Linked DNA regions of Methylovirgula sp. 4M-Z18. The protein of the gene in region 2 interacts with the protein of the main gene of each other region in a pairwise test. Links are inferred from orthologs where the notes say so. Each region holds a gene or a part of one and is shown on either strand. Other genes may lie near its edges.

Region 1 (15,557 bases), 870 kb from region 2 along the record:
TCTTGCCGCCCTTCTGCTGTTCAGCCTGGCGCATCTCGATTTTTCGCCGGAGCGGATCGTCTCGGGCCTCGGTCGTCTCGGCATGATCCCGCGCCTGATGCTGCCGCCGAACCCCGGAACGTGGGAGCGCTTCGGCCTCTTCGCTTACGCGCTCGGCGAAACGCTGGCGATTTCGCTGCTCGGCACGCTGCTTGCGGCGGTGCTTGCTTTTCCCTTGAGCCTGGCGGCGGCGCGCAACGTCATGGCCAGCGGGATTTTACGCTTTCTGACGCGCCGCAGCCTCGATACATTGCGCGGCATCGATACGCTCGTTTGGGCGCTGATCTGGATCAAAGTCGTCGGCCTTGGCCCCTTCGCCGGTGTTCTCGCGATCATGTGCTCCGATCTCGGCGGCTTCGGCAAATTGTTTTCCGAGGCGATGGAAGCGACGGACAGGAAGGCGAGCGAAGGCGTGATGTCGACCGGCGGCTCGCATCTGCAGGCGGTGCGGCTCGGCCTCATCCCGCAGGTTCTGCCGGTCATTGCGAGCCAGATGCTGTATTTCTTCGAGTCCAATATCCGCTCGGCGACCGTGATCGGCATCGTCGGTGCTGGCGGCATCGGCTCCTATATGTCGGAACTGATCAAGACCGACGAATGGCAGCAAGTGGCGTTTCTCATCCTGATGCTGCTCGTGATCGTCGCAATGGTCGATGTGATTTCCACGCGGCTGCGCTTCGCCATCATCGGCGACAAGCCGGTCGTCTGAACGACCGTGCTCAAAACCCCTCGCGCGCCAGCAAGAACTCGATGCGCTCCGGATTGAACGCGCTTTCCACCAGATGCAGCGGCGTGCCATCGCCGAGCCCGTCGATACTGATCGACACAAGAATCGGCGCACCGACGGCGATGTCCAGCCGCGCCGCCTCGGACTTGCCGGCGCCGCGCGCGAGAATGCGCGTCGACAGGCGCTCATAATCCTCGATGCCGTAGGATTTCAGCATGGCGGTGATCGACGCGCCAGCGCGCACGATGGCTTCCGGCAAGCCCGCAAAGCGCGCGGCCGACACGTGGTGGATTGAAAAGGAAACGGGCTTTGCATCGGCAGCGCTCAGGGTTTGAAACCGCCAGACGGATGTACCGGACGGCAGCTTGAGCGCGGCCGCCACATCGGCCTGCGCGCTGATCGAACGCGCGTTCAGTAAGAGACGGTTTGATGCGGCAATGCCGGCGCCGCGCAAGTTGGCGCTGAACGACACGCGCCGCCCCAGCCGATAGAGGAGCGGGCGCTGGCGCACGAAGCTGCCGCGCCCCTGCTCCACCGAAATGAAGCCCTGCTCCTGCAAATGATGAAAGGCGCGGCGCACCGTATGGCGGTTGACGCCATGGGCCTCGGCAAGATCGAGCACGGTCGGCAGCGCATCGCCCTCAGCGAGTTCGCCGCTGCGAATCCGTGCGAGCAGCGTATCGGCGATCGTCTTCCAAGCCGGCCCTGCGCCGGATGGGGGAATGCCGCCTCCATTCGGAACGGGCTTTTCTGCCGGGGCGTCCTGTGTCATAAAGACGTTACTCGAAAGGTCTAGACCTTTTGGCGTTTTAAGATCCGGACTTGGAGCTGTCAATGACCGCTGTGTCCCCACCCGACAGGACCCCGCGCCAGCGCTGGATGGCGGTGTTGGCGCGCGCCACCCAGGCGGAACTGGAGGCCATTTTCCATCGGCTCGGCGGCGAGCCGCCCCATCAGATGTTGAAGGCGCCAGAATGCGCCACGCTGATGGTCGAGGGGCGGACCGGCGGGAGCGGCCAGCGCTTCAATCTCGGCGAGGCCACATTGACGCGCTGTGTGGTCCGACTCGACGAGGGTCAGGTCGGCTTTTCCTACGCGCTTGGCCGCGACAAGCGCAAAGCGCGCCTCGCCGCCTTGCTCGATGCCCTGCTGCAGGCGCCGGAGCGGCAAGAGGTTTTGCTCAACGAGACCGTCGCCCCCTTGGCCGCGCGACAGGAGGCGGCGCGCGCCGAGGACCGGCGTCAAGCCGCTGCGACGAAAGTCGATTTCTTCACCCTGGTACGAGGCGACGGCTGATGGAGACGCAGAAGGATTTGACGCAAGGCTTTGCCGCGCCCGTCTTCGACGCGCAGAAAGTCTTCCGCGCGGTTCTCGGCGCCCTCTCCACGCCCGGCCGGATTTTCGCGCTCAACGACCTGCGGCTCCAGCCGCCGGACGAGCTTCCCCTCGCGGCGGCGGCAATGCTGCTGACCCTTGCCGACCACGAGACACCGGTCTGGTGGCCGGCCGCGCTCAGCGCCGGCGCCGCGCCGCGCTGGCTCACCTTCCATACCGGCGCACGCGTGGCGCGCAACGTCGCCGAGGCGCGTTTCGCCCTTCTCGACGGGGCGGCAGACAACCCGCCACTCAGCGCTTTCGATTCCGGCGAGGACCGCTATCCCGACCGGGCGGCAACGCTGATCCTTCTGTGCTCTTCGCTCGACGGCGGCGAACCGGTCGTGCTGCGCGGGCCTGGCATTGACGGGTCCGCGATTGCCGCGCCGCAAGGCCTGCCTGCCGATTTCTGGGCACAAACGGCCGCCAATCAAGCGCGCTTTCCCCTGGGCGTCGATTTTCTCTTCGCGTCGGGCGACGGGCTTTTCGGCCTGCCGCGTTCGACCCAGATCTCCATGCCGAAAGGAGCCGCATAATGTATGTTGCGGTCAAAGGCGGCGAGGCCGCCATCCGTGCGACCCATGATTTGATCGCCACGAAACGGCGCGGCGATCCGGACGTACCGGAGCTCGGCGTCGCGCAAATCCGCGAGCAGATGAGCCTTGCGGTTGCGCGCGTCATGAACGAAGGCTCGCTATACGATCAGGACCTCGGCGCGCTCGCGCTGAAGCAGGCGCAGGGCGATGCGATCGAGGCGGCCTTTCTGCTGCGCGCCTATCGCACGACGTTGCCGCGCGTCGGCTCGTCCGCGCCGCTCGACACGGCGCAGATGACCATTCACCGCCGCATCTCGGCGATCTACAAGGATCTCCCGGGCGGCCAGATGCTCGGCCCGACCTACGATTACACCCACCGCCTCTTCGATTTTACGCTTCTGGCGGAGCAACCGGCATGGCCGGTTCAATCGCTCGGCACGGCAGGCGTGGACGCGGATGCCACAATCAAAGAGGCAATGCCGCGCGTGCCCGACATTCTGGGCGAAGAGGGCCTGATGGAACCCGAGACCCCTCCGGACGGCGACCCGCGCCCCTTTGATCTGACCCGCGATCCGGTCGAATTTCCCGCCGAACGCGACGTGCGCCTGCAGACTCTGGCGCGCGGCGACGAGGGATTCCTGCTCGGCCTCGCCTATTCGGTCCAGCGCGGCTTTGGCGGCAACCATCCTTTCGCCGGCGAAATTCGTCTCGGCGACGTAGCGGTCGAATTCGTGCCCGAGGAACTCGGCTTTGCCGTCGACCTCGGCGACATCACCATCACCGAATGCCAGATGGTCAATCAGTTTCAAGGCGGCAAGGACGTGCCGCCGCAATTCACGCGCGGCTACGGGCTGGCGTTTGGGCATGCCGAGCGCAAGGCCATGTCGATGGCGATCATGGACCGCGCGCTCAAAGCGGGCTCCTATGGCGAAAGCGCGGAGTATCCTGCGCAGCAGGAGGAATTCGTCCTCTACCATTGCGACAATGTCGAAGCCGCCGGTTTCGTCGAACATCTCAAGATGCCGCACTACGTCGATTTCCAAGGCGAGCTCGAGTTGCTGCGCAAGATCCGCCGTGAGCAGCAGGAACGCGGCGTCGGGGCCAAGCTGGAGGCAGATGCATGAACACGAGCGTGCCCGCCGCGCAAGCCGCGCAGAAACATGATCCGGATTATAATTACGGCTATCTCGACGAGCAGACCAAGCGCATGATCCGCCGCGCTTTGCTGAAAGCGGTGGCCATTCCCGGCTATCAGGTGCCGTTCAGCAGCCGCGAAATGCCGCTGGCGCGCGGCTGGGGCACCGGTGGCATTCAGATCACTGCGGCGTTGATCGGCCCCAACGATCATTTGAAAGTCATCGATCAGGGTGCCGACGACACGACCAATGCGGTCTCGATCCGCCGTTTCTTCGCGCGCGTCACCGGCGTTGCGACCACGGAGGCAACGGGCGAGGCGACCATCATTCAGACACGCCACCGCGTGCCGGAACAGCCGCTCACCGAGCAGCAGATTCTCGTCTTTCAAGTGCCGCAGCCAGAACCTTTGCGCAAGCTCGAACCGTCCGAAGCCGAAACACGCAAGATGCACGCCTGGAGCGAATATGGCTCGATGCATGTGCGGCTTTATGAGGACATCGCCCGCTTCGGCCATGTGGCGACGACCTATTCGTATCCGGTGCTCGTGAACGGCCGCTACGTCATGTCACCGTCGCCGATTCCGAAATTCGACAATCCGAAATTGCATCGCATGCCGGCACTGCAACTATACGGGGCGGGCCGCGAAAAGCGCATCTATGCCATTCCGCCTCACACCGAGGTGCGCAGTCTCGATTTCGAGGATCATCCGTTCACGGTGCAGACATGGAACGAACCTTGCGCTTTGTGCAATGCTGCCGACAGCTATCTCGATGAAGTCATCGTCGACGATCGCGGCAAGCGGATGTTCGTGTGCTCAGACACCGACTATTGCACCGGCCGCCGCGCCGCGGGCCATAAAGGTGCGCAACTTGCCGACGCCGAAGACTTGCACTATCTCGCCAAAGAGGAGACCGAGCGATGACCGGACGGCCATGGATCGGCTCCGACGCTGAGCCTTTGCTGCAGGTCGAGCACTTGAGCAAATTTTACGGTGCACGCGTCGGCTGCCACAATATTTCCTTCACGCTCTGGCCCGGCGAAGTGCTCGGAATCGTCGGCGAATCCGGGTCCGGCAAATCGACTTTGCTGCGCTGCCTCGCCGGTCTCGACATGCCGAGTGCCGGTGCCGTTCGCTTCCGCGCGAATGACACGCTGACCGATATTTTCGCTTTGTCCGAACCGGCGCGGCGGCACATGATGCGCACGCAATGGGGCATCGTGCATCAAAACCCGCGCGATGGCTTGCGCATGGATGTCAGTGCCGGCGGCAATATCGGCGAACGCCTGATGGACCAAGGCGTACGCCATTACGGTGCCATCCGCACGGCGGCCCTCGACTGGCTGCAACGGGTCGAAATCAGCGCGGGCCGCATCGACGATCATCCGAGCCAATTCTCCGGCGGCATGCAGCAACGATTGCAGATCGCCCGCGTGCTCGTCTCGCAGCCGCGCCTGGTGTTCATGGACGAGCCGACGGGCGGGCTCGATGTCTCGGTCCAAGCGCGGCTCCTCGATCTGCTGCGCGTGCTGGTGCGCGATCTCGGCATTGCGGCCGTGATCGTCACCCACGATCTTGCCGTCGCACGCCTGCTGACCGACCGGCTGATGGTGATGAAGGATGGCATTGCCGTCGAGGAAGGCCTCACCGATCAAGTGCTCGACGATCCGCATCACGCTTACACACAATTGCTGACCTCCGCCGTTCTGGCGGCGTAATCAGCCTGTCACGAAGAAGAGCGAGAAGATTGCCATGACGATCATGCTGCAGGCCACAGGCCTGTCGAAACGCTTTGTGATGCACCATCAGAATCACGTGCAATTGCCCGTCTTTGCCGAGGTTGATCTCACTGTCGAACGCGGCGAAGCGGTGATTCTGAGCGGTCCGTCCGGCGTCGGCAAATCAAGCCTGTTGCGCATTCTCTATGGCAATTATCGCCCGAGCCAAGGACATGTATTCGTGCGACACGGCGATGAGATGATCGATATCGTCACGGCGACGCCGCGGCGTGTGCTTGACATCCGCCGCACGTCCATGAGTTTCGTCAGTCAGTTCCTGCGCGTCATTCCGCGCGTGTCGACGCTCGACATCGTCAAGGATCCGATGCTCGCCCGCGGCTGGGACGACGCAACGGCGACGGCACGCGCGCAAGGCATGCTCACCCGTCTCAATCTGCCGGAACGTCTGTGGCCGCTCGCGCCTGCGACCTTCTCGGGCGGCGAACAACAGCGCGTCAACATTGCCCGCAGCTTCGCCGACCCGGCGCCGATCATGCTGCTCGACGAGCCGACCGCGTCGCTCGATGCCGCCAACCGCGATGTCGTCGTCGATCTCATTCGCGACGCGCGGCGACAGGGCGCGGCAATCGTCGGCATCTTTCATGACGAAGCGGTGCGCGAACGTATCGCCACGCGCTATCTCAATCTCACCCATTACAAGGCCGCCGCATGACCACGATTCTGACCAACGCCCAACTCGTTTTGGAAGACGAAGTCCGCACCGGCACCATCGTCTTCGACAAGGCCGGCATCCAGGCCGTCGATACGGGCCTGAGTTCCCTGCCGCAGGCGCAGGATGTCGGCGGAGACTATGTCACGCCGGGCATCGTCGAAATGCATACCGACAATATGGAGAAGCATTTCGTGCCCCGCCCCGGCGTCTTCTGGCCCGATGGCCTCGCGGCAGCGCTCGCCCATGATGCACAAATGGCGGCGGCCGGCGTGACCACCGTCTACGACTCGATCTGTATCGGCTCTGTCTTCGGTCAAAAGGATTACCGGCGCGACATTTTCCGGCATGTGATCGATGCTGTTGAAAAAGGCGTTGCGGTCCAGGCGTTTCGCATCGATCACAAAATTCACCTGCGCTGCGAATTGAGCGGCGACGAATTGCTCAGCGATGTCGAACCCTATGTCAACAACGACCTCGTGCGGCTGCTGTCGCTCATGGATCATACGCCGGGGCAAAGGCAATGGCGCAACCTCGATGATCTCAAGCGCTTCTATGTCGGCGGCGGCGAAAAGACCGTTGCCGAATATGAGGAGAATGTCGCACTGCATACGGCGGTCGGCGCCGAAAACCATCGCAAGAATCTGCCGCTTCTGCTGGCCTTGTTCGAGGGACGCGATCTTGCTATCGCCACCCATGACGACACGACCGAAGAGGATGTTGCGGAAGGCGTCGCGTGCGGCGCCGTGATTTCGGAGTTTCCGACAACCGTGGAAGCAGCAACAGCCGCGAAAGCGGCGGGCCTTGCCACGATCGCAGGCGCGCCCAATGTCGTGCGCGGCGGCTCGCATTCCGGCGGCGTCTCCGCCGCGGAGCTCGCGACGCTCGGCGTTCTCGACGGCCTTTCGTCCGACTATGTGCCCGCAAGCCTGCTGCAAGCCGTACTCACCTTGCACAATGCCTATGGCCTTCCGTTCACCAAGGCGATGGGCATGGTCACTCGGAACGTCGCCGACATGGTCGGCTTGCGCGACCGCGGCCATCTCAAGCCGGGCCTGCGCGCCGATATCCTGCGCTTCCGCGCGCTCGGCAGCACGCCCGTCGTCGCGAATGTCTGGTCCAATGGCACTTTGGCGTTCTGAACATGACCCAGCCGCGATACGCCATCTATTACGCGCCCGCAACGACCGACCCACTCTGGCATTTTGGCTCCGGCGTGCTGGGCTACGATGCGCAAAGCGGTACGGACCTGCCGCGGCGCCTGCCGGAGCTTAGCGGCAAGCCTTGGCATGAGGTGACGTCCGACCCACGCAAATATGGCTTTCACGCCACGCTGAAGGCGCCGTTCCATTTGCGGGAGGGAAGATCCGAGAGGGAGCTGATGGCCGCTGTCGGCGACTTTGCCGCCCAAACCATCGCCGTGAAGACGCCCGACTTGTGCGTGAAGACGCTGGGGCCATTCATCGCGCTTGCCTTCGCGGCGCCAAGTCAAGCGGTACAGGATCTGGCCGCATCGGTGACCCGATATTTCGAACCCTACCGCGCACCGCTTACCGCTGCGGATCGAAATCGCCGATTGCAATCGCCGCTGACTGCCACGCAGATCAAATATCTCGACCTCTACGGCTATCCTTACGTCTTCGAGGAATTTCGCTTTCATATGACCTTGACCGGACCGATGCATCCGGAAGAGCGCGCGGAAGCCTTGCAACTGCTCACGCAAGCCTATGCGGAGCAAGTCTCCGTCCCCTATGTGACGCTTCGTGACCTTGCGCTTTTCAAGCAGCCTTCGCCGACGGAGCGGTTTCGCATCATCGCCCGCGCGCCGCTTAAGATCGGAACGGTCGAGGCGCTTGTCTAACCGCTCCGACTCGATATCAGGCGCTGCTCAAAATTGCGGTGAAACGGGCTGCAGCCTCCTCCAATGTGCCATTGTTGGTCAACGGGACGAGCGTGGCATTCGTTACGCTGAGCGGCGCCTCGCGCGCAAGACGGCGCTTGATTTCGGCGGCATCCTCCCGTCCCCGCGCGGCGATTCGGCGCGCCAGAATGTCCGGATCACACGATACATGCACGACGAGAACGCGCGCGAACAAATCTTCGATTTGTGGAATCATCGTGCGTGACACATTCACGGTGACAATGCGGCCCGCCGCCACCTCGTCCAAGACCCGCACGGGAATGCCATAGTGATAGCCATGCGCCTGCCAGGCGAGCGCGAACTGCCCGCCGCGCGCGGCTTGCGCGAATTCCGCTTCGCTCAAGCTGTCATGGTCCTCGCTCGCGTCATGCATCGAGCGCGTCACGACTCGGCGCGGAAAGCAAAACCGCGGGTCATCCGCCAAGCGCACCCGCGCAGCGGAAATCAAGGAATCCTTGCCGGTGCCGGAGGGGCCGACAACCGCAACGAGGCGGCCTAAACCCGCGTAAGACATGTGCCTGCCACGCTGTTCGCAAATCATTCGCGTTCGCCGTACCAGCGATTTATGACAAAATGGCAGAAGTCGCGGATTACGCGAGAGAAAATTTCGCGAGATTTCATTTCATAACAATGGTCGCGAAGAGTGACCGTTGGTATCACATATCGGAGAACCCGAAGGGCGCGACTGTACGACGGTAATCGTCCGGGAGAATCTGGCGACCGATCGGCGGTTCGGAACGCGCAATGCACGTGATGCGGTGGCACAGGCGGCACGTGATGCCGATCGGCGTTGCAGTTATCGGGTCTGGATGCTCGCGGCTATAGATCAAGCGTTCCGCATGCTTCGCTTCGCACACGAGCGCGACGGCACGTTCCATGCGCACCGCTTCAAAAGCGCCGCCTCCCGCACCAACGGTCCGCGCAACGGAAAAGAAGCGCTGGCCATCCGGCAATTCGAGCCACTGCGTCAGAATCTTGCCCGGCGTCTTGAAGGCTTGATGGACTGTCCAAAGTGGACATCCGCCGCCGTGTCGCGCGAAGGGAAAGGTGCCGCTGTTGAGCCTCTTGGAAACGTTTCCAGCGCCGTCCACGCGGATGAAGAAGAATGGAACGCGTTCGTGGCCCGGTTTTTGGAGTGTGGTCAACCGATGGGCCGTCTGTTCGAAGCTCGTTCCGAACTGCCGGGAGAGAGCCTCGATATCGTAGCGGCGCGCCTCGACAGCTTTGGCGAATGCCGCATAGGGCATGATGATGGCCGCCGCGCAATAGGCGGCCAACGCCCGATTGGCGAGGCGGCGGGCGCTTTCGCCCTCCAGATTACCTTCCTGCGCGACGCTCCGCATGTTTTCCGCGAATTCAAGGTAGGCGAGCTGCTGGGCAAGCTGAAATTGTTGGCTTTCCGGATCGAGCGCCTCGTCCAGCAAAAGCTCCTTTCGGTGCCAGTCCAAGCGCCGCAGCGAGCCGGTCATAACATCGACGGGCAGCCGCCGCACACGCAACTGATGCCGTTGTTTAAAATAGCTGACCAGCCCCCCGGCATCCGCCACTTTCGCGGCCAATCGCTCAGCTTCGGCATCGAGAATGGGAAAACAATTGCGGCGCGCGGCAAGAAAGCCGCGCACGGCGGCGACTGGGTCGCCTGGGACAGCGACACCATCCGCGAGCGTCTCCTGTCGCCGATCCGCGAGGGCAAATTGATTTTCCTTGTAAGCCGTGTGCAGCCGGAGCATGGCCTCCGCCAGGCCGGGGAAGCTGTGCACAGCGTCGGCAATCTCCAAAGGCATGACATCGATGTCCGAGAAAATCGGGTCGCGCATCACCTCTTCGAGCCGAACGATCAAATCGGGCCCTGTTTCGTCGGCAAAGTCAGAGAAATCAGCCTTATAGGCCCTGGCAAGCCTCAGCAGGATCTCCGCCGTCACGGGCCGCTGGTTCCGCTCCATGAGCGCGATGTAGGAGGGCGAGACGTCAAGATCCGCCGCCATATTTGCCTGAGTCAGCCCAAGATCGCGGCGAAGACGCCGCAGTCGGGGTCCGAGATAGACGCCGTGCTTGTCCATGACATCATTACAACATTACATCCAATATTTGTAAAGTTTGACAGAGTGACATCAGAGGACCTCCCGCATCGCACCAAACAGGCGTTTAGTCCCTCGCAACCGCAACATGAGACGTTTGGAGGAACAATGTCGTATCAGACCCTTGTCGGTGAGGCCGATAAGCTCATCGAGGAAAACCAGAATTGGACCGGAATCACCCCCGAGGCCGTTGCCAGAATGCGGCTGCAAAATCGCTTCCGGACTGGCCTAGACATCGCGCGCTACACGGCGAAAATCATGCGCAAGGACATGGCGGCGTATGACCAAGACCCGGGCAAGTACACGCAGTCGCTCGGCTGCTGGCACGGATTTATCGGACAGCAGAAAGTCATTTCGCTTAAAAAACATTTCGGTTCGACGGAGCGCCGGTACCTTTACCTGTCGGGCTGGATGGTCGCGGCTCTGCGCTCGGAATTCGGACCGCTGCCGGACCAGTCGATGCATGAAAAGACGAGCGTCCCCGCTCTGGTTGAGGAGCTGTATACGTTCCTGCGCCAAGCGGACTCGCGCGAACTCGCCATGCTCTTTCGTGACATCGACAAGGCGCGCGCGGCTGGCGACAGGGCGCGCGAAGCGCAATTGCAGCGTCAGGTCGACAATCATCAAACCCATGTCGTTCCGATCATTGCCGATATCGACGCCGGTTTCGGCAACGCGGAAGCGACGTATTTGCTGGCCAAAAAAATGATCGAGGCCGGCGCTTGCGCGCTGCAGATCGAAAACCAGGTCTCCGACGAGAAGCAGTGCGGCCACCAGGATGGCAAGGTGACGGTGCCGCACGAGGATTTCGTCGCCAAGATCCGCGCCTGCCGCTATGCTTTTCTCGAACTTGGCATCGACGACGGTATCATTGTCGCGCGCACGGACTCGCTTGGCGCGGGGCTGACAAAGCAGATCGCATTCAGTGCGAGCGAAGGCGACATCGGCGATCAGTACAACTCATTCCTTGATTGCGATGAAGTTGCACAAGGCGAGCACACGAACGGCGAGGTCCTCATCACCCGCGGCGCGAAAGTGTTGCGCCCGAAGCGGCTACGCTCGAACCTGTTCCGATTCCGTGAAGGCACGGGCGCCGATCGATGCGTCTTGGACTGCATCAACGCGCTCCAGAACGGTGCTGATCTTCTCTGGATCGAAACAGAGAAGCCGCATATCGAACAGATCGCGGGCATGGTTGACAGGATTCGCGATGTCATTCCGAATGCGAAACTTGTCTATAACAACTCGCCGTCGTTCAATTGGACGCTCAATTTCCGTCAGCAAGTGTTCGATGCTTGGAAGGAGCTGGGCGTGGACGTCTCTGGCTACGACCGCGCGAAACTCATGGCGGAAGACTATGACAGCACGCCGCTAGCGGCCGAGGCGGATGAGAAGATCCGGACGTTTCAGCGCGATGCGTCACAACGCGCCGGGATTTTCCACCACCTCATCACGTTGCCGACCTACCACACGGCGGCGCTCTCGACCGACAACCTCGCCAAGGAATATTTCGGCGATCAAGCCATGCTCGGCTATGTCGCTAATGTCCAACGCAAGGAAATCCGCCAAGGCATTGCCTGCGTCAAGCATCAGAACATGTCGGGTTCGGACTTGGGCGACGACCACAAGGAGTATTTCTCCGGCGAGGCAGCGCTGAAGGCGGCCGGCGAACACAACACGATGAATCAGTTCGCCGCGTGATTGAAAAAATGCGCGGTGGACCACCACCGCCCAATGCCAACAGCAATTCGACTAACGACACAGCACCAGCGGAGGCATTATGTCCAAGACCCTTGAAGCACCGAAACCCCAGGAGCCCCAACGGGCACGTGCAGTCTTTTCGCAAGAGGATTTCGAACTCATCAGAATGGCGATCACGCACTACATGAAGGAAGTGAAAGACACTCCGCAATCAGTCAAATATTCGAATCTGTATCACCGCCTCGGTCGGGTCACCTGACCATTCGAGGCGTTCTGGATCTCGATCGACAAGGCTATGGCCGGGCGCGCATTAAAGGCGCCCGGCGGCGTCGCGCGAACCTCGATACCTACAGGCCTGCGTGGCCCGACCGACGAGATGGTTTGCTTCGCGCAAACCCTCCGTCAGTTTTAGGTGACATCACCTTGCGGAGCTACACGTCCAAATTCGCGACGCTCGCATTCGTCTGGATGAATTCGCGACGCGGCTCGACCACATCGCCCATCAGCTTGACGAAAATATCATCGGCTTCGTCCATTTCCTTCACGCGAACCTGCAGCAGCGAGCGGGCATTGCGGTCGAGGGTGGTTTCCCAGAGCTGGTCGGGATTCATTTCGCCAAGGCCTTTGTAGCGCTGGGTCTTGATGCCCTCACGTCCCGCCGCCATGACGGCATCGACAAGCGCGCTCGGCCCTGCGACCGCATGGACAACACTCTTGCGATGGAGCGTTGCGGGACGGGCGTAAATGTCGCCGAGCGAGCGTGCGTGCTCATCGAGCTTGCGCGCTTCCGCCGAGGCCAGCAGCCCCGCATCGAGAACGGCGGCGTGACGCACGCCGCGCACTTCGCGCGTGAAGATATAGCCGCCGTTTTCGACACGGCATTCGCCATTCTGCTCGGTCTCGTCCGACAAACGGTTGAGCCGCACGGCAAGGTCATTCGCAAGGCGCGCCGCCTCGTCTTCGCCACGCTGCGCGATGGGCTTCAGCGCGCCGGCAATCGCCGCCTGCTCCACCACCGTGCGGTCGTAGCGCTGATGCAGCGACGACAGCAATTGCCGGATGAAGCGCGCCTCTTCGACCACGCCGCGCAGATCGGCGCCGGCGCGTTCCTCGCCCGACGGGAGCTTCAGAACCGCGCCTTCGATGCCATCGGTGAGCAGGAAATCCTCGAGCGCGCGCTCGTCCTTCAGATATTGCTCGGACTTGCCGCGCGTCACCTTGTAGAGCGGCGGCTGGGCGATGAAAATGTGGCCGTTCTCGATCAGCTCCGGCATCTGGCGGAAGAAGAAGGTGAGCAGCAAGGTGCGGATATGCGAGCCGTCGACGTCGGCGTCCGTCATGATGATGATCTTGTGATAGCGCAACTTGGCGAGATTGAAATCATCGCGGCCGATGCCGGCGCCAAGCGCCGTGATCAGCGTGCCGATTTCCTGGCTCGACAGCATCTTGTCGAAGCGCGCGCGCTCAACATTCAGAATCTTGCCGCGCAGCGGCAGGATCGCTTGGTACTTGCGGTCGCGCCCCTGTTTCGCCGAACCGCCTGCCGAGTCACCCTCGACGAGGAAAAGTTCGGATTTGGCCGGATCGCGCTCTTCACAATCGGCGAGTTTCCCGGGCAGATTGGCGACGTCGAGCGCGCCCTTGCGGCGCGTCAGTTCGCGCGCCTTGCGCGCCGCTTCGCGCGCCGCGGCGGCTTCCACCACCTTGCCGACAACGGTCTTGGCGTCGCTGGGGTGCTCCTCGAACCATTGGTTCAACGTCTCATTGACGATGTTCTCGACGACGGGCCGCACTTCGGACGATACGAGCTTGTCTTTCGTCTGCGACGAGAATTTCGGATCCGGCACTTTCACCGACACGACGCAGGTGAGGCCCTCGCGGCAATCATCGCCCGTTAGGTCGACCTTCTCCTTCTTGGCGAGGCCGGACGATTCCGCGTAAGCCGTGACCTGGCGCGTCAGCGCGCCGCGGAAGCCGGCCAAATGGGTGCCGCCGTCGCGCTGCGGAATGTTGTTGGTGAAGACGAGCACGTTCTCGTGGTAGGAATCATTCCACCACAAGGCGACCTCGACCGAGATGTTGTCCTTCTCGCCCGAAACCATGATGGGATTCGAGATCAGCGGCGCCTTGGCGCGGTCGAGATAGCGTACGAACGCTTCCAGGCCGCCCTCGTAATAGAGGTCCTCCACCTTCACTTCGGCGTGGCGTGCATCGGTCAGAACGATGTGCACGCCGGAATTGAGGAAGGCGAGTTCGCGCAGGCGATGTTCGATGGTGGCGTAATCATACTCCACCATCGTGAACGTTTCGGGCGAGGCGAGGAACGTGACTTCCGTACCCCGTTTCGGCTTGCCATCGACCTCCGGCGCCGGCCCCACTGTTTTCAGTGGCGCGGTCGCATCGCCATGGGCGAATTCGACGAAATGCTCCTGCCCATCGCGCCAGATCCGCAGACGCAGCCAGGTGGAGAGCGCATTGACCACCGACACGCCGACACCATGCAGACCGCCCGACACTTTGTAGGAATTCTGGTCGAACTTACCGCCCGCATGGAGCTGCGTCATGATGACTTCGGCGGCCGACACGCCCTCTTCCTTGTGGATGTCGGTCGGAATGCCTCGGCCGTTGTCGGTCACGGAGACCGAGCCGTCGGGATTGAGCGTCACCGTCACCAGAGTGGCATGGCCAGCCAAAGATTCATCGATGGCATTGTCGACGACTTCGTAGATCATGTGGTGCAGGCCGGAGCCGTCATCGGTGTCGCCGATATACATGCCGGGGCGCTTGCGCACCGCGTCGAGGCCTTTCAGCACCTTGATGGAATCGGCGCCATAGGCAGCGGGGGAACCGTTGTCGTCGTTGGTGTAATTGTCAGTCATATCGATCCGGGCTTGGCGGGGAAATCGGACGCCCGCGAGAGGTTTGATTCGAGTTCGTTCCTTTTAACCCGAATGGCCCGGAAATGCACGGATTTTCGACCTCGCGGAGCACCGCGCGACGTGTCATTTTTCTGTTATATATCAGTAATTTAAAAACTCAGCCACGGGTCGCGATGGCGACAGCCACGCCGGCCATGACGCCGGCCGCGCCGCGATTGATCATTTTCATCGCTCTGGCCGAGCGGAACAGGCGCCGGGCCCGCTCGGCGGCGAGGGCGTAACCGACGAGAACCGGGGTGATGATGCAGACCATCACGCCCGCCATCTGGGCAAAAACAGCCGGGCTCATATGGTCGAGATCGACCACGAGCGGCATGATCGAGAGGAAAAACACGATCACCTTGGGATTGCCGAGGGTGAGCGACAGACTGCCCAAAAACAGGCGCCAGCCCCGCTCGGAGCGCGGGGCCTCGGCCGCGTCGGCGGATGCGGCGGGGGCGCGCCACATTTTCCAGGCCAAGAACAGAAGATACGCGACGCCGGCGAATTTGATGGCGGTGAACAGGATCGCAAACGTATGGGCGATCACCGCAAGCCCGAGCGAGGCGATGGTGAACCAGATGAGGTCGCCGAGGACGATGCCGGCGATGAACGGCGCGATGCTGCGCAGACCGTGCCCCAGCACCCGCGCCAAAATCGCCGCAATTCCCGGCCCTGGC
Region 2 (16,046 bases):
GTGTAGAAGGCGATTCGTTTGGTCATTGCCCCCGTCAGCTCCCTTAGGCGATGATTTTAGCCGAATTGCATTATCCGGCCTTTGCGGCACAGCATCAAGGCGCGCGCTGAGTTTGCACGCTGCTCTGCAGATTGGGAGTTGTGCCGCAGGCTCGGCGCCTTCTTTTGGACCGGTGACGATGGCGAGACGGTCAAGCCCGCTCACTCCTCGCCGCCTTCCAAACCTTCATCGTCGCCAGTATCGCTGATCCGCTCGACCGACACGACCTCTTCGTCCTCCGCCGTGTTGAAGACGATCACGCCTTGCGTCGAGCGTCCGGCGACGCGGATCCCGTCGACCGGGCAGCGAATGAGCTGACCGCCATTGGTCACGAGCATGATTTCGTCCGCATGCTCGACCGGGAAGGAGGCGATCAGGTCGCCGTTACGCGTGTTCACAGCCATGGCCACGATGCCTTTACCGCCGCGGCCGGTGACACGGTATTCGTAAGACGAGGTGCGTTTGCCGTAGCCGTTAACCGAAACGGTCAGAATGATCTGCTCGCGGGCCGACAATTCGCCGTAGCGTTCCTGCGAGATTGAAACGGCACCGGTCTCGGCCCCCTCTTCGCTTGCCTCCACCTCTTCGCCGTTCACCTCGCCGGCAATGGCGCGGCGCATCTTGAGATAGGCGGTCCGTTCCTCGCCGCTGACATCCACGTGGCGCAGGATGGCAAGAGAAATGACCTTATCGGCGTCCGCGAGGGTGACACCTCGCACGCCCATGGAATCGCGCCCCTTAAAGACGCGCACTTCCGGCACGGCAAAGCGGATGCACTGGCCCTTGGCGGTAGTGAGCAGCACATCGTCCAATTCAGTGCAGATCTGCACGTCGACAATGCCCTCGCCCTCATCGAGCTTCATCGCGATCTTGCCGGCGCGGTTCACCTGGGCAAAATCGGACAGCTTGTTGCGACGCACCGAGCCGCGGGTCGTGGCGAACATCACGTCGAGCGCGGCCCAGGCCGCCTCATCCTCGGGCAACGGCATGATCGTCGTGATGCGCTCGCCCTCTTCCAAGGGCAGCATGTTGACGAGCGCCTTGCCGCGCGATTGCGGCGCCGCCAGCGGCAAACGCCAGACCTTCTCTTTGTAGACCTGCCCGTGCGACGAGAAGAACAGAACCGGCTGGTGGGTCGAGGCGACGAACAGGCGGGCGACAAAATCCTCGTCCCGCGTCTGCATGCCGGCGCGGCCCTTGCCGCCGCGGCGCTGGGCGCGGTAAGTCGAGAGCGGCACGCGTTTGATGTAACCCGCGTGGCTGACGGTTACGACCATATCCTCGCGCTGGATCAGATCCTCGTCTTCCATATCGGCGTCGGAATCGCCGATTTGGGTGCGCCGCGGCGTCGCATAGGCGTCGCGCACCTCCTGCAATTCGGTCTTGATGATCGTCATCATCCGGATGCGCGAGCGCAGGATATCGAGATAGTCGGCAATTTCGGCCGCAAGCTTGTTCAACGCCTCGGCGATTTCCTCGCGGCCCAGGGCCGTCAAGCGTTGCAGGCGCAAATCCAGGATCGCGCGGGCCTGCGCCTCGGACAGCCGATAGGTGCCATCGGCGTTCAACGTGTGGCGCGGGTCGGCAATCAGAGTGATCAAAGGCTCCATGTCGAGCGCAGGCCAATCCCGATCCATCAAAGCGGCACGGGCGGTCGCCGCGTCCGGCGACGTGCGGATCAACCGGATTACCTCGTCGATATTGGCGACAGCGATCGCCAAGCCGACCTGGATGTGCGCCTGGTCGCGCGCCTTGCCGAGCAAGAACTTGGTGCGGCGGGTGACGACCTCTTCGCGGAACTCGACGAAAGCCGTGAGGAAATCGCGCAAGTTGAGCGTCATCGGCCGCCCGCCATTGAGCGCGATCATATTCGCGCCGAACGGCGATTGCATTTGCGTGAACCGGTAGAGCTGGTTCAGAACCACATCAGGCAGAGCATCGCGCTTGATTTCCATCACGATGCGCATGCCTTCGCGGTCGGATTCGTCGCGCAGCTCCGCGATGCCCTCGATCCGCTTTTCCCGCACGAGTTCGGCGATCTTCTCCACCAGGGTCTTCTTGTTCACCTGATAGGGAATTTCCGTGACGATCAGGGCCTCGCGATCCTTGCGCAGCTCCTCGACATGAACTTTCGCCCGCACCACGATCGAGCCACGCCCGGTGTGGTAGGCGGCCCGGATGCCAGCACGGCCGAGAATGATGCCGCCCGTCGGAAAATCCGGCCCCGGAATGATCTCCATCAGTTCGTCGACCGAAATCTCCGGCTTGTCGATCATCGCAATGACGGCGTCGATCACCTCGCCCAGATTGTGCGGCGGGATATTGGTCGCCATGCCGACCGCAATGCCGCCGGCGCCGTTGACCAAAAGGTTGGGAAAGCGTGCCGGCAGAACCGTTGGTTCCTGGTCCTTGCCATCATAGTTCGGCTGAAAATCGACCGTATCGAGCTCGATGTCTTCGAGCAGGGCCATGGCCGGTTTGGCGAGACGGGATTCAGTGTAACGCATGGCCGCCGGCGGATCGCCGTCGACGGAGCCGAAATTGCCTTGGCCGTCAACCAGCATCAGCCGCATGGAAAACGGTTGCGCCATGCGGACCAGGGCGTCGTAGATCGATTGGTCGCCATGCGGGTGATATTTACCCATCGCGTCGCCGACCGGGCGGGCGGATTTCACATAGGCTTTGTCCGGCGTGAAGCCGTTCTCGTGCATCGTGTAAAGAATGCGGCGATGCACCGGCTTCAACCCGTCGCGCACATCCGGCAATGCGCGGCTGACGATCACGCTCATCGCATAATCGAGATAGGAGCGGCGCATCTCGTCGGTGATGGAAACGGGCCGGATCTCGGAACCGTCCGAGCTCTCGGGTCTGTCTTGATCTTTGTCAGCCAAGTGCAACGAATCCTTGAGAAAATCGATTGCTTCTATGTAGCCGATTTTGGCCGGAAATGCTACTTTCCACGAGCGAAATAGAGAAGATATTTAATTATATATATCAATTAGTTATGTGAATTTTCTACACAAACTCCATATTACCGGTATCAAGGCTTCGGCAAAATCGCGAAAAGCGCAAGAATCGGCCAAGATTCTGCGCCGTCACGACGGCATGCAATAGGCCTTGGCCTTTCGGTTGCGCCCAGTCATGATATGGCTGAAAGATATGGGTTTCTGGTGCCACGACATGCTGCTCGACTACCTCAAAAGCGCCTTCGTCACACTTCTCGTGACTATCGACCCGCCGGGACTGGCACCCATTTTCATCGGCCTGACGCTCGGCATGGCGCCGTCGCAGAAGCGCGAAGTGGCGATGCGGGCGGTCATCATCGCCTTCGCCATCATGGCTCTTTTTGGTTTTGCCGGCGATATCGTGATGAAAGCGCTCGGCATTTCCTTGCCCGCCTTTCGCATCGCGGGCGGCTTGTTGCTGTTCTGGATTTCATTCGAAATGGTGTTCGAGCTGCGCGCCAGACGCAAATCGAACATCGCCGAGGAAGCCGTCACGATCGACCAGATCCGCAATGTCGCCGCTTTCCCGCTCGCCATCCCGCTCATGGCAGGGCCTGGCGCGATTACGGCGACGATTCTGTTAGCAGGCCGCGCCAGCGGCGATTGGTGGATGCTGAGCGGCCTGATGCTGGTCATTGCCGGCATCATGGCGATTACTTACGTTTGCTTCCGGCTTTCAGAGCAGATTTCGCGTTTGTTGGGCACGACCGGCAATATCGTTTTGACCCGCCTGCTTGGCGTCATCCTAGCCGCCCTTGCCGTGCAATTCGTCATCGATGGTGTCTTGAACATCGGCAAGTAACCTTACCCCGATCTATTTCTCCAGGAACTCGGAGATCTTGGGCGTGAGCGGCGCCATCAGGGCAACACCGTTGAGATGCCCCATCGGCCCCTTCACTTCCGCGACGTCCACAGGCGCGCCATTCGCGCGGATCGCTTCGGCCGTCGCCTGGATCCAGGGCGCGAGAAAAACCCGGTCATCGGAGGAGTAGATGATCAAGGTCTTCGCCTTTATCCGCCGCAGCCCCTCTGCCGCCGTCTTTGCGCCTGCTCCGGCGCCGGGCACGAAAGTTTGATTGGCTTTGACGAGATAGAGAAAATGATTGGCATCCGCCAGGGCGGCCCGAGCGCCCGCCGCCGCGTCGAGAGCCGCTTCGATCTTGAAGCGATTGTCGTAAGCCCGCAACGGATCCTTGCCCTCTTCGGCCCAAGCATCGCCAAAGCTCTTCTCCGCCCAGGGCGCGTCGTTCGCCTGCAGCGAGACGATTTTTAACGCCTGTTTCAACCCTTCGAGCGGCGCCTCCTTGCCGTAATAATCGCCGTTGTTCCATTTGGGATCGACGAGAATCGGCGCCGCCCAGACATTGAGCCAGGCCGTCAGCCACGGCCCTGGATCGGCCGCCGAAATCACCGGCATGATCCGCTCGACCATATCCGGATAGGACGCCGCCCATTCGTAGGTCTGCAGGCCGCCCATGGACGGCCCCATCACCGCATGCAATTTGGTGACGCCGAGGCTTTCGACCAAAGCCTTTTGCACTTTGACGAAATCCCCGATCGTCACGAGGGGAAAGCGCATGCCATAAGGCTTTCCCGTATCGGGATCGATGCTTGCCGGACCCGTCGTGGTCACCCGCGGATCGCCGACATTCAGGTTAACAAGCGTATCGGATGAAATGACGTAATATTTATTCGTGTCGATCGCCTTGCCGGGACCGATAATCGCATCCCAATAGCCGGGCAACCGATCGCTGGCGGCATATTTGCCGGCCGCATGACTGGTGCCCGAAAAGAAATGCGCGACCAGGATCACGTTCGATTTGTCGGCATTGAGCGTGCCGTAGGCCTCCCAGCCGATCTTGACGTTCTTGATCACCTTGCCGGAGACCGTGGTCATCTCCGGCAGTTCGAACACTCGCTTTTCGACAATCATGTCATCGGCACGCGCGAAATTGGGCAGGAGACCCGCGATAAAGACCAGCACGAGGGCAAAAAAGCGGGTCATCCGGCAGTCGCGCGAAGCGAAGATTAGAACGGAATGTCGTCATCCAGGTCGTGACCGCCAGCCGGGACAGGCGCCGGCGCGCTACGCCCGGGCGTGGCGGCGGCCCGGCGGCCTTCCATCGGCGACGACCGGCCGAAGCTGCCTCCGGACGAACCATGCTCCACCTCGCCGCCTCCGCTGCCTTCACCGCGGGAATTGCGGCTGTCGAGCAGCGTGAGCTCGCCACGGAACCGTTGTAGCACCACTTCGGTTACCCGGCGCTGATTGCCGTCCTTATCGGTATATTCGCGGGTCTGGAGCTGCCCTTCGAGATAGATCTTCGAGCCCTTGCGGACATATTGCTCCGCGACCTTGCCGAGGTTGTCGTTAAAAATCACAATGTTGTGCCATTCGGTCTTGTCCTTGCGCTCGCCGGTCGCCTTGTCGCGCCAGGATTCCGTCGTTGCCAGGCTGAAGCTGACCACCGCATCGCCAGAGGACATGCGCCGCACTTCCGGGTCGCGGCCGACGTTTCCGACCAGGATAACTTTATTGACACTGCCCGACATGGCTCTCTCCTTTTTGCCTCTCTTGCACGTGGCGCACCCTACTCCGCCGCACGGCCCTTTGCGCCGTCAGATTTAAATTTTCCACAGCGAGTATGTTCATTATTTGTTCCTATCATAAGTGTTTCCCTGCAACAAGCGGGGAAACGTCGCCGTCCTAAGATTTCAGCCGGCCGAAACCGCGGTCTCGATGTCGGCCGGATCAACCTCGCGATTGAGGCCGCTGCGCAATTTGTCCTGGTCGAGTTCGCCTTCCCACCACGCAACGATCGTGCATGCGACGCCATTGCCAACAATGTTAGTCAAGGCGCGGCACTCGCTCATGAATTTGTCGATGCCTAGCACGATCGCCATCCCCGGTACCAGCCGCGGATCGACCGCGGCAAGCGTCGCGCCAAGCGTAATGAAGCCCGCTCCGGTGACCCCGGACGCACCCTTCGACGTCAACATGGCAACGAGCACAATAGTGAGTTGCTGTCCGAGCGTCAGGTCGACGTTCAGCGCCTGCGCGATGAACAGGGTTGCCAAAGTCATATAGATATTCGTTCCGTCGAGATTGAAGGAATATCCCGTTGGCACGACCAGACCCACGACGGATTTGGAGCAGCCAAGCCGTTCCAGTTTCGCCATGAGCTGCGGCAATGCGCTTTCCGAGGATGAGGTTCCCAGGACGACCAGCAATTCGTCCCTGATATAGGCGAGGAACTTGAAGATCGAGAACCCGGCGATCCGGGCGATAATGCCCAGAACGACAATGATGAATAGGCCCGAGGTAAGATAGAACGTGCCGATCAACCCCAGCAGGTTCAAAATGGCGCCGGTACCATATTTGCCGATCGTGTAGGCCATGGCGCCAAAAGCGCCGATGGGCGCCGCCTTCATCACGATGGCGATCACGCCAAAAACGGCATGGGACATATCGTCGATGAAGGTGCGGAGCGAGGCGCTGCGTTCGCCCATAAACATCAGCGAAAAGCCGAAGATGATGGCGAACAGCAGGACCTGAAGAATGTCCCCGCGGGCAAAGGCGCCGACAACCGAATCCGGGATGATATGGAGCAGGAAATCGACGGATTTGATCTGCTTGTCCGGAGCAACGAACTGGGCCACCGCCTGCGCATTGGCGCCTGCTCCGCCGAACCCAGCGCCCGGGCGGAGCACATTGCCGATCACCAGGCCGATAACAAGCGCGAAGGTCGAGACGATCTCGAAATAGACCAGCGCTTTAATGCCGATGCGCCCGACTTTCTTGGCGTCCTGCACATGCGCAATTCCCGACACGACGGTGCAGAAAATGATCGGCGCAATCACCATTTTGATGAGGCTGATGAACCCGTCGCCCAGGGCCTTCAACCAATCGTTCGTCGCCAGCGCCGGGTCCAGCCAACCGAGGAGCCCACCCAAGACAATGGCAGTCAAAACCTGAATATAAAGCACCTTGTACCAAGGCTTCGAAGCCTTTGGTGCGTCCGCCGTCACGACCGATGCCACGCGTATCCTCCCCAATATTTAACGTCCCAGGCCCGGCACCCTCTCTCAATTTCACTGAGAATCCAGGCTGTTCCGCCCTCTTGTCATCAGCCATAAAGGCTTTGCACCCAGAGAACAAGCGGCTGAAGGCCGGTCGAACCGGGATGGCTCCTATTTATGGTTGCGGGAGGCGCTAAATCGCGGGTTTGCGCGTCCTGACAGAAACTGTCAGGAATGGTGCCATTTTGTTCCCCTCCCGGTCTCGACCTTGATCGCGGCTGCGCTTAGATTACATGTGCTATCCGTCGGACCAGGGCCGACCGCTACGAGATCCGTACATTCATGAAAGCCAAACCTTCGAAAGCCGGCGCGGGCCGCCGCGCCGCCGGTTCCGAGACCGATGCATTGCCGTTTCCGGCCAGTGATCCGCGCGTCATTTCCATCCGCGGCGCGCGGGAACACAATCTGAAGAATGTCGATCTCACCATCCCGCGGGACAAGCTGGTCGTGTTCACCGGGTTGTCGGGCTCGGGGAAATCCTCGCTGGCCTTCGATACGATCTATGCCGAGGGCCAGCGCCGCTACGTGGAATCCCTATCCGCCTATGCGCGGCAATTTCTCGAAATGATGCAGAAGCCGGACGTCGATCAGATCGACGGCCTGTCGCCGGCGATCTCGATCGAGCAGAAAACCACGTCGAAAAACCCGCGCTCCACCGTCGGCACCGTCACCGAGATTTACGATTATATGCGCCTGCTCTGGGCGCGGACCGGCATTCCCTATTCGCCCGCGACCGGCCTGCCGATCGAAAGCCAGACCGTCCAGCAGATGGTCGACCGCATTCTGGCAATGCCCGAGAAGACCCGCGCCTATCTGCTCGCGCCGGTCATTCGTGGCCGCAAAGGCGAATATCGCAAGGAAATCGCCGAATTCATGAAGCGCGGTTTTCAGCGGCTGAAGGTCGACGGCACGTTCTATGAAATCGCCGAGGCACCGACGCTCGACAAGAAGCTGAAACACGATATCGATGTCGTCGTCGATCGCATCGTCGTGCGGCCCGACATCGCCTCGCGCTTGGCAGATAGTTTGGAGACGGCCCTCGAACTTGCGGACGGCATCGCCGTGCTCGAACTCGCCGATGAGAAGGACGAGAAAGGCGAGGCCAAACGGGTCATGTTCTCGTCGAAATTCGCTTGCCCGGTTTCCGGCTTCACCATTCCGGAGATCGAGCCGCGCCTGTTCTCCTTCAATAATCCCTTCGGCGCCTGCCCCGTGTGCAGCGGCCTTGGCGCGCAGCAGAAAGTCGACGCCGATCTCGTGGTACCGGACGGCAAATTGACCTTGCGCAAGGGCGGCATCGCGCCGTGGGCCAAGAGCACCTCACCTTATTATACGCAGACGCTCGAAGGCCTCGGCAAGCATTTCAAGTTCCGGCTCGACACGCCGTGGGACGATCTGCCGAAGAAAGCGCGCGACGTCATTCTGTATGGCTCGGGCGATGACGAGGTGAAATTCTCCTATGACGACGGCCTGCGCGCCTATGACGTCAAGAAACCGTTCGAGGGCGTGATCAACAATCTCGAACGCCGTTATCTCGAAACCGAAAGCGATTGGGCGCGCGAGGAAATCAGCCGTTACATGGCCGCAACGCCCTGCCGCGCCTGCAATGGATATCGGCTGAAGCCGGAGGCCTTGGCGGTCAAAGTCGATCACCGCCATATTGGCGAGATCACCGATCTGTCCATCAAGCAGGCGGTGACGTGGGTCAACGAGCTGCCGAGCAAGCTCGATGCCAAGCGCAATGAGATCGCCGGACGGATCTTGAAGGAAATTCGCGAGCGGTTGACTTTCCTGCTCGACGTCGGCCTCGAATATCTCACCCTGTCACGTTCGTCAGGCACGCTGTCGGGCGGCGAAAGCCAGCGCATTCGCCTCGCCTCGCAGATCGGCTCGGGACTGACCGGCGTTCTTTACGTCTTGGACGAGCCGTCGATCGGCCTGCACCAGCGCGATAATGCCAGGTTGTTGGAGACGTTGCGCCGGCTGCGCGATCTCGGCAATACAGTGATCGTCGTCGAGCACGACGAAGACGCCATCCTGACCGCCGATTACGTGGTCGATGTGGGCCCCGGCGCCGGTATCCATGGCGGCAGCATCGTCAGCGAAGGCAAGCCCGACGAGATCATAGCCGATCCGAAATCCTTGACCGGCGATTATCTTTCCGGCCGTCGCATGGTCGCGACGCCGAAAAAACGGCGCAAGCCGGCACCCGGCCGCGCGCTCAAGATTGTCGGTGCGCGTGGCAACAATCTGAAAAATGTTACGACCTCGGTGCCGGTCGGTTTGTTCACCTGCATCACCGGCGTCTCGGGCGGCGGCAAATCCACACTGATCATCGACACGCTTTATAAGGCGGTCGCGCGCCGGCTCAACGGGGCGATTGAGCACCCTGCTCCGCACGATACGGTCGAAGGTCTCGAACATCTCGACAAGGTGATCGACATCGACCAGTCGCCGATCGGCCGTACCCCGCGCTCCAATCCGGCAACCTATACCGGCGCCTTCACGCCGATCCGCGAATGGTTCGCCGGCCTGCCGGAAGCCAAAGCCCGCGGGTACCAGCCGGGACGGTTTTCGTTCAACGTCAAGGGCGGCCGTTGCGAGGCCTGTCAGGGCGATGGCGTTATCAAAATCGAAATGCACTTCCTGCCGGACGTCTATGTCACTTGCGACGTGTGCAAAGGCAAGCGTTACGACCGCGAGACATTGGAGGTCAAGTTCAAGGAGAAAAGCATCGCCGATGTGCTTGATATGACGGTGGAAGAAGCCGCCGATCTGTTCAAGGCCGTGCCGACCATCCGTGATAAGATGGAGACGCTGAAACGCGTCGGTCTGGACTATGTGCATGTCGGCCAACAGGCGACCACCCTGTCGGGCGGCGAGGCGCAGCGCGTGAAGCTCTCCAAGGAATTGGCGCGCCGATCAACCGGCCGCACGCTCTATATTTTGGACGAGCCGACCACGGGCCTGCATTTCCACGATGTGAAGAAGCTGCTCGAAGTGCTGCATGAACTGGTGGATCAGGGCAATACCGTCGTGGTGATCGAGCACAATCTCGAGGTCATCAAGACCGCCGATTGGATCATCGACCTTGGGCCAGAGGGCGGTGACGGCGGCGGCGAAATCGTGGCCGAAGGCACGCCGGAAGACATTATCAAGGTCCCACGGTCGCATACCGGACGATTCTTGAAAGAGGTGCTGGACCGACGGCCGCTGAAGGCCAAGCAAAGCGAAGCGGCCGAGTAGAGTGGGCAGGGCCGTCACGATGATCGATTTCTTCTTCGGTGTCGGCAGTCGCTATTCCTATTTGGCCGCGGCGTAGATCGGTGGCATCGAACGGGAACATTACCGGTATCGTCGGCTCGTTCATGGGCGTGTCGGCATCGGAATATACGGTTCTCATAATCATCGGCCCGATTCTCGACAAGGTCTTCGTCGATCCGCGCTTTCACCGCGTCCATCACATGATGGCGACGCCCGAGGAACCGCACATCCACGATTGCAACTTCGCGCTGGTGCTACCGATCTGGGATATCATTTTCCGGACCGCACGCTACGATCTGACACCGCGCCAGTGCGGAGTCGACGACCCGACGATTGACGCCGACAATGATTATTTCTGGGCCGGACAACAATGGCGGACGTTCCGGCGCTTTTGGCGGGAGCTGACGAAGCGGCGCACGCGCCAAGAGGCGCAGGAACCGGAGCCTGCCGAGTGACAGCGATGCGGTCGCTTATTGCGATCGCATCGCTTGTGCCGAAAACCGGTAGCCACTTTTCGGTACGATGCGTTATTCCTCGTCCTGCTTGCGTAGCACCGCCTTGAGCACGTCACGCACGCCGATCGAACCGACAAAACGATTGTCGTCGTCGAATAGGGCGACGGGGGCGATATTCGCATTGTGCATCGCCAACATGACCGTCTTAAGCGATGTGCCGGGGCTTGCCCAATAGCAGGGCCGCTCGCCCGACGCGATCGGGTCGTCTGCCTTCAGACAATGCACCCAGGTTCCGGGGAGGCCATCGCGCTCCGCCGCAAGGACCTGGCGGTTTGCATCCAGTTTGAATCGGGTGGTCTTGCGTCGATCGAGCCAAACCCAACCGTCGCCGGCGCCCTCGAGGTCCCGCACGTCTCGCATCACATGCCAGGCCGTCAGCACGCTCAAGGGATTCACATTGGCGATGAATTCCTGAACATAATCGTTCGCGGGCCGCAAAACGATATCTTCCGGTCGGCCGGACTGGACGATGCGGCCACTCTCCAGAATGGTGATCGTATTGCCGATCTTGAGCGCCTCTTCCAAATCGTGGCTAACGAAGATGATGGTCTTCTTCAGTTCCGATTGCAGTTGCAGCAACTCGTCCTGCAATTTGGTGCGGATCAGCGGGTCGAGCGCCGAGAATGGCTCGTCCATCAGCAGGATCGGTGCCTCGGTGGCAAAGGCGCGGGCGAGGCCAACGCGTTGCTGCATGCCGCCGGAAAGTTCATGCGCATATTTGCCGGCCCATTGGCTGAGGCCCACCAATTTCAATTGCTTGTCGACGCGCTCTTTCCGTTCGGCCTCCGGGATGCCGGCGAGTTCGAGCCCGAAGCCCACATTCTCGGCAACCGTGCGCCACGGCAGCAGGCCGAATTGCTGGAACACCATCGCGACGCTGCCTTGCCGCACGTGCCGTAGCGTGTCTGCGCTGCAGGTGACGACATCGACCATCTCATTGCCGGCTTTCACCAGCACGGACCCGCGTGCCACTTTGTTCAGACCGTTGACCGCGCGCAGCAAAGTCGATTTGCCGGAGCCCGACAATCCCATCAGCACGCTGATCTCGCCCTCTTTCACCGTGAGGTTGCCGTTGGCGCAGCCGAGCACGGTGCCCGTCTTGGAAAGAATATCGGCACGCGTGCCACCGGCATCCAGCATTTTCAGCGCTTCGCTGATGTTGCTGCCGAACACGATGTCGACATTCTTGAAGTCAACTGCAATGTCGCTCATCAGTGCGCCTCCTTCACCCGGCAGAGGCGGTCGAGAATGATCGCCAGAATCACGATACAGGCGCCCGCCTCGAAACCGCGCGGAATGTTGAACTGGCCCATCGCGCGTACCACATCGACGCCGAGACCTTCGGCGCCGACAAGTCCGGCGATCACCACCATGGAAAGGCTGAGCATGATACATTGCGTGACGCCGGCCATGATCGTCGGCATCGCATGCGGCAATTCCACCTTCCACAACAATTGGCGCTTGGTCGAACCGAAAGCTTCACCAGCTTCCTTCAGCGCGGTAGGCGTCGAACTGATGCCCAGATAAGTGAGCCGGATCGGTGCCGGCAACGCGAAAATCAAAGTGGCGATCAGCCCGGGTGCCGCGCCGAGGCGGAACAAAGCGACCATCGGGATCAGATACACCAGGGTCGGCAAAGTCTGCATCATGTCGAGGATCGGGTGGATCACCCGGTACCACTTGGGCCGATGCGCCGACATCACGCCGACCGGAATGCCGATGACCATGGCAACTGCGGCCGACCAGGCGACGAGCGCCACGGTCTTCATCGTGTCTTCCCAATAACCCTGGTTCCATATGAACAGGCAGCCCAAAAGGATGAAAATCATCAGGCCTATTGAGCGGAAGCGCCAATAGGCGAAGACCAGGATGATCAGGATGATGACGGGCGGCGGTAGAAAGGTCAGCACCGTGGACGTTGCGCTGACCACGCTCTCGATGACGAGCCGCAACGGATCGAAGAACCACGTCGTGCAATAGCTCTGAAAGAATTCGATGACCACTTGCATCATGTGGCCAAAGGGCAGCTTCGTATCCGTTACCCAGTTGAACATGTCACCCCCTCATTCTGGCAATGATCAACGCGCCACCTGCCGCCCCTGAGGCTCCCTCCCAAGGAACACCTGCCACGACCAGAAACGCCCCAACTTCCCCAAATATAAAAGGGGAGAGCCATCGCCCTCCCCTTGCCACGGCTCTTACAGGCCGAGGCTCTTCTTGACCGCGGCAAGACCGGGCTGACCGTCGAAGGTGGTCACACCGGCAAGCCAAGCATCTAGAACGCCCGGATTCGCCTTCAAGTATTTTTCGGCAGCGGCCGGACCTTCCATCCCGTCACCCGTAATATAGTTCATCACGGTATTTTCGAGATCCACGTTGAACTTGAGATTGCCGACGAACTTGCCGGCATTCGGGCATTCGCCCGCCCAGCCGGCGCGCTCGTTGGTATACACGATCGCGCTGCCGAAGTTCGGGCCGAACGTATCGTCGCCACCGGTCAGATACTGGATCTTGAAATTGACGTTCATCGGGTGCGGCGCCCAGCCGAGGAAGACGATATCCTCTTTACGCGCCACAGCGCCCTGCACTTCGGCGAGCATGCCCTGCTCGCTCGACTCGACCAGTTTGAAGTCCTTCAGATTGTCCTTGTTGCCGTCGATCAGGCTCTGCACCAGGCGGTTACCGTCGTTGCCCGGCTCGATGCCATAGATCTTGCCCTTCAGCGAATCCTTGAACTTCGTGATGTCGCCGAAATCATGCAGGCCCTTGTCGTAAGTGTACTGCGGCACCGCGAGGGTGTATTTCGCCCCTTCCGGCAGATTGGCGCCGGTCTCGATCACCGACTTGTCTTCGATATAGGCCTTGCGGTCGTTTTCCATGCTCGGCTGCCAGTTGCCAAGGAACACATCGATGTCTTTGGATTTCATCGAGGCGTAGGTCACCGGCACGCTCAAAACGGTGGTCTTCGGCGTATAGCCGAGACCCACGAGAATCCGCGAGGCGATCGCCGTCGTCGCGGTAATGTCGGTCCAGCCGACATCCGAGAACTTGACAGTCTTACAGGCCTCGGGATCGCCGGCCAGCGCGGTACCCGACGTGGCACCCAGCGCCAAAGCAGCGGCGACAAAAATCTTCACTCCACGCGTCATTTAAATCTCCCCGAAAATGACGAACCACACGTCGTTGTGACTGCCGAAACGTCCTGCCGCAGATCCGCCCCTCCCTGGACGGGAAACATAGATTCACGGCTCTTCGTTCGGCCAAACTTTGCGCTTCAACTGATACAAACCCGATGCTTGATGAGAAGCGCGCGAGTATCCCGGCATCAGTCTTGGGCGCAATTAGACAATTGAACGGAACAATTGACAAGGTTATTCTCTTTGATTTTTCGAGGGAATTTTGTCTTGATCCGACCAAAAATTTCGTATTTCCCGGTTTTTCCAGACGCTCATTTGTGCCGCGAAAAATGGGCATCTATTATGCTTTTTCGCAATATATAAATTGTCTTATTGCATTAAAAAATCGCTGCATTTATACGCACGCGAACGAGCCGAAAACATAAGGCCGTCGCGACAGCTTGGGGCTGCGATCACTCTGAAAGAGGTCCTCTAATTATGGGTCTGATTGGTAAACTTGCAGCCGTTGCGGCTGTTATCGCTTTGGGTATTTCCGCGGCTGGCTGCAGCTCGACGGGCGAAGGCGCGGCCGCCGCGCAAGCCTCGATCACGGCGCAGGGTCCCAATCCGCGCGACAAGACGCCGGTTTGCCGCCGCTTGCACGGCGACGGGATCGTTCTGTCGGAACATATCCGCCAGAAACAAGGCGAAGTTGGCGCGAACGCCGCGTTCACCGCCGGTATCGCCGCATTGAGCCTGGCAAATTCGGACGGCCATCGTGTTGTGGTTGCTGACGCCGGCGGCGCCTCGCGCGACGACCTGTCGTATCTGCAGGGCCAAATGGCCGATGTGAACGGCCAACTCGTGGCGCACGGCTGCACGCCGATCACGTCGAACTAAGGTTGCAGGGCCACCTGCGTGGCAGGCGGCCCCTTTTTCCGAGGGAGCTTCCCTCTCGTCCGATTGCGGGCTATGACGGTTCAGCGGGCGGCCGGTTCGGCCGCAGCCTTTCCGATTTGAGGGAAAACGATGAAAACCGTCCACGTCTTGAATGGACCCAATCTCAATCTGCTCGGCACCCGCGAACCGGGGACCTATGGCGCACAGACACTCGCCCAGATTGAGGCCGATTTGCGGGCCCGGGCAGCGGCGCTCGGCGCCGATCTCGTATTCAAGCAATCTAACCAGGAAGGCGATCTTGTCACCTGGATTCAGGAGGCTGGTTCCGCGGGCCAACCGATCATTTTGAACGCCGCCGCCTATACCCACACGTCGATCGCGATTCATGACGCGATCCGGGGGGCCAAGGCCGAAGTCATCGAAGTACACCTATCCAACGTGCACGCGCGCGAGCATTTCCGGCACCATTCCTATATATCGGCTGTTGCCAAAGGGGTTATTCTCGGGTTTGGTCCGATGAGCTATAGGCTCGCGCTCGAGGCGCTGCTTGAAGGCGCAGCTTAAGAGATCACGCCGCGCGGGCTGGGGAATTTGTCGTATTTTAACAAAAACCTGCTGTCACTTTCCCGAGAACGAATACTTCGCGGCAAGACGTCATGACCTATTAAAGAGGCGATATGAAAAAACCGGCCAAGACACCATCCGCACCCAGGGCGGTGAGCGACAAGAGCATCGACGCAAACCTGGTGCGGGAAATTGCGGATCTGCTCACCGACACGGATCTTACCGAGATCGAGGTGGAAAAAGGCGATCTGCGCATTCGCGTCTCCCGCGCGGTGGCAGCCGTTGCGACTGCGGCACCGATGGCCATTCAACATCACGTTGCGCCGGCGCCGCAAGCCGCGCCTGCCCCGGCTCAGCCGGCCGCCCCGCCCGTGCCCGCGGCCGAGAATCCGGGAACGGTCAAATCGCCTATGGTCGGCACCGCATATCGCCGCACCAATCCGCAGGCGAAACCCTTCGTCGAAATCGGTTCGGTGGTGAAAGCCGGCGACAAAATCCTGCTCGTCGAAGCCATGAAGACGTTCAACGAAATTGTCGCGCCGCGTGCCGGCACGATAACCGCC

Evidence for each region.
Region 1: the proteins of gyrA (region 2) and gyrB interact in binary tests that used the Escherichia coli proteins (3 or more experiments, as listed by UniProt). The link is inferred for Methylovirgula sp. 4M-Z18 from one-to-one orthologs.

What each region holds. Positions count from the first base shown.
Region 1 is NZ_CP149574.1:3,020,073-3,035,629, forward strand. The notes cover bases 12,115-15,221. They hold gyrB (DNA topoisomerase (ATP-hydrolyzing) subunit B), read right to left. Parts: upstream 14,839-15,221; coding sequence 12,391-14,838; downstream 12,115-12,390. Other genes in these bases: V9T28_RS14020 (hypothetical protein), read left to right, coding at 12,115-12,218; V9T28_RS14030 (LysE family translocator), read right to left, coding at 14,996-15,221. Outside these bases: phosphonate ABC transporter, permease protein PhnE, read left to right, coding at 1-748; phosphonate metabolism transcriptional regulator PhnF, read right to left, coding at 759-1,538; phosphonate C-P lyase system protein PhnG, read left to right, coding at 1,601-2,062; phosphonate C-P lyase system protein PhnH, read left to right, coding at 2,062-2,676; V9T28_RS13975 (carbon-phosphorus lyase complex subunit PhnI), read left to right, coding at 2,676-3,800; V9T28_RS13980 (alpha-D-ribose 1-methylphosphonate 5-phosphate C-P-lyase PhnJ), read left to right, coding at 3,797-4,735; phosphonate C-P lyase system protein PhnK, read left to right, coding at 4,732-5,529; phosphonate C-P lyase system protein PhnL, read left to right, coding at 5,564-6,262; V9T28_RS13995 (alpha-D-ribose 1-methylphosphonate 5-triphosphate diphosphatase), read left to right, coding at 6,259-7,401; V9T28_RS14000 (DUF1045 domain-containing protein), read left to right, coding at 7,404-8,120; phosphonate metabolism protein/1,5-bisphosphokinase (PRPP-forming) PhnN, read right to left, coding at 8,137-8,694; V9T28_RS14010 (helix-turn-helix domain-containing protein), read right to left, coding at 8,837-10,240; V9T28_RS14015 (isocitrate lyase), read left to right, coding at 10,367-11,959; more of V9T28_RS14020, read left to right, coding at 12,039-12,114; more of V9T28_RS14030, read right to left, coding at 15,222-15,557. UniProt on the Escherichia coli protein: DNA gyrase negatively supercoils closed circular double-stranded DNA in an ATP-dependent manner to maintain chromosomes in an underwound state.
Region 2 is NZ_CP149574.1:2,160,721-2,176,766, forward strand. Bases 1-3,259 are described here. They hold gyrA (DNA gyrase subunit A), read right to left. Parts: upstream 2,931-3,259; coding sequence 201-2,930; downstream 1-200. Other genes in these bases: coaD (pantetheine-phosphate adenylyltransferase), read right to left, coding at 1-26; V9T28_RS10050 (MarC family protein), read left to right, coding at 3,181-3,259. Outside these bases: more of V9T28_RS10050, read left to right, coding at 3,260-3,846; V9T28_RS10055 (E22 family MetX-like putative esterase), read right to left, coding at 3,859-5,049; ssb (single-stranded DNA-binding protein), read right to left, coding at 5,073-5,597; C4-dicarboxylate transporter DctA, read right to left, coding at 5,760-7,091; excinuclease ABC subunit UvrA, read left to right, coding at 7,407-10,370; V9T28_RS10075 (sterol desaturase family protein), read left to right, coding at 10,451-10,843; choV (choline ABC transporter ATP-binding protein), read right to left, coding at 10,916-12,115; V9T28_RS10085 (ABC transporter permease), read right to left, coding at 12,115-12,957; V9T28_RS10090 (choline ABC transporter substrate-binding protein), read right to left, coding at 13,102-14,052; V9T28_RS10095 (hypothetical protein), read left to right, coding at 14,518-14,919; aroQ (type II 3-dehydroquinate dehydratase), read left to right, coding at 15,049-15,483; accB (acetyl-CoA carboxylase biotin carboxyl carrier protein), read left to right, coding at 15,597-16,046. UniProt on the Escherichia coli protein: A type II topoisomerase that negatively supercoils closed circular double-stranded (ds) DNA in an ATP-dependent manner to maintain chromosomes in an underwound state.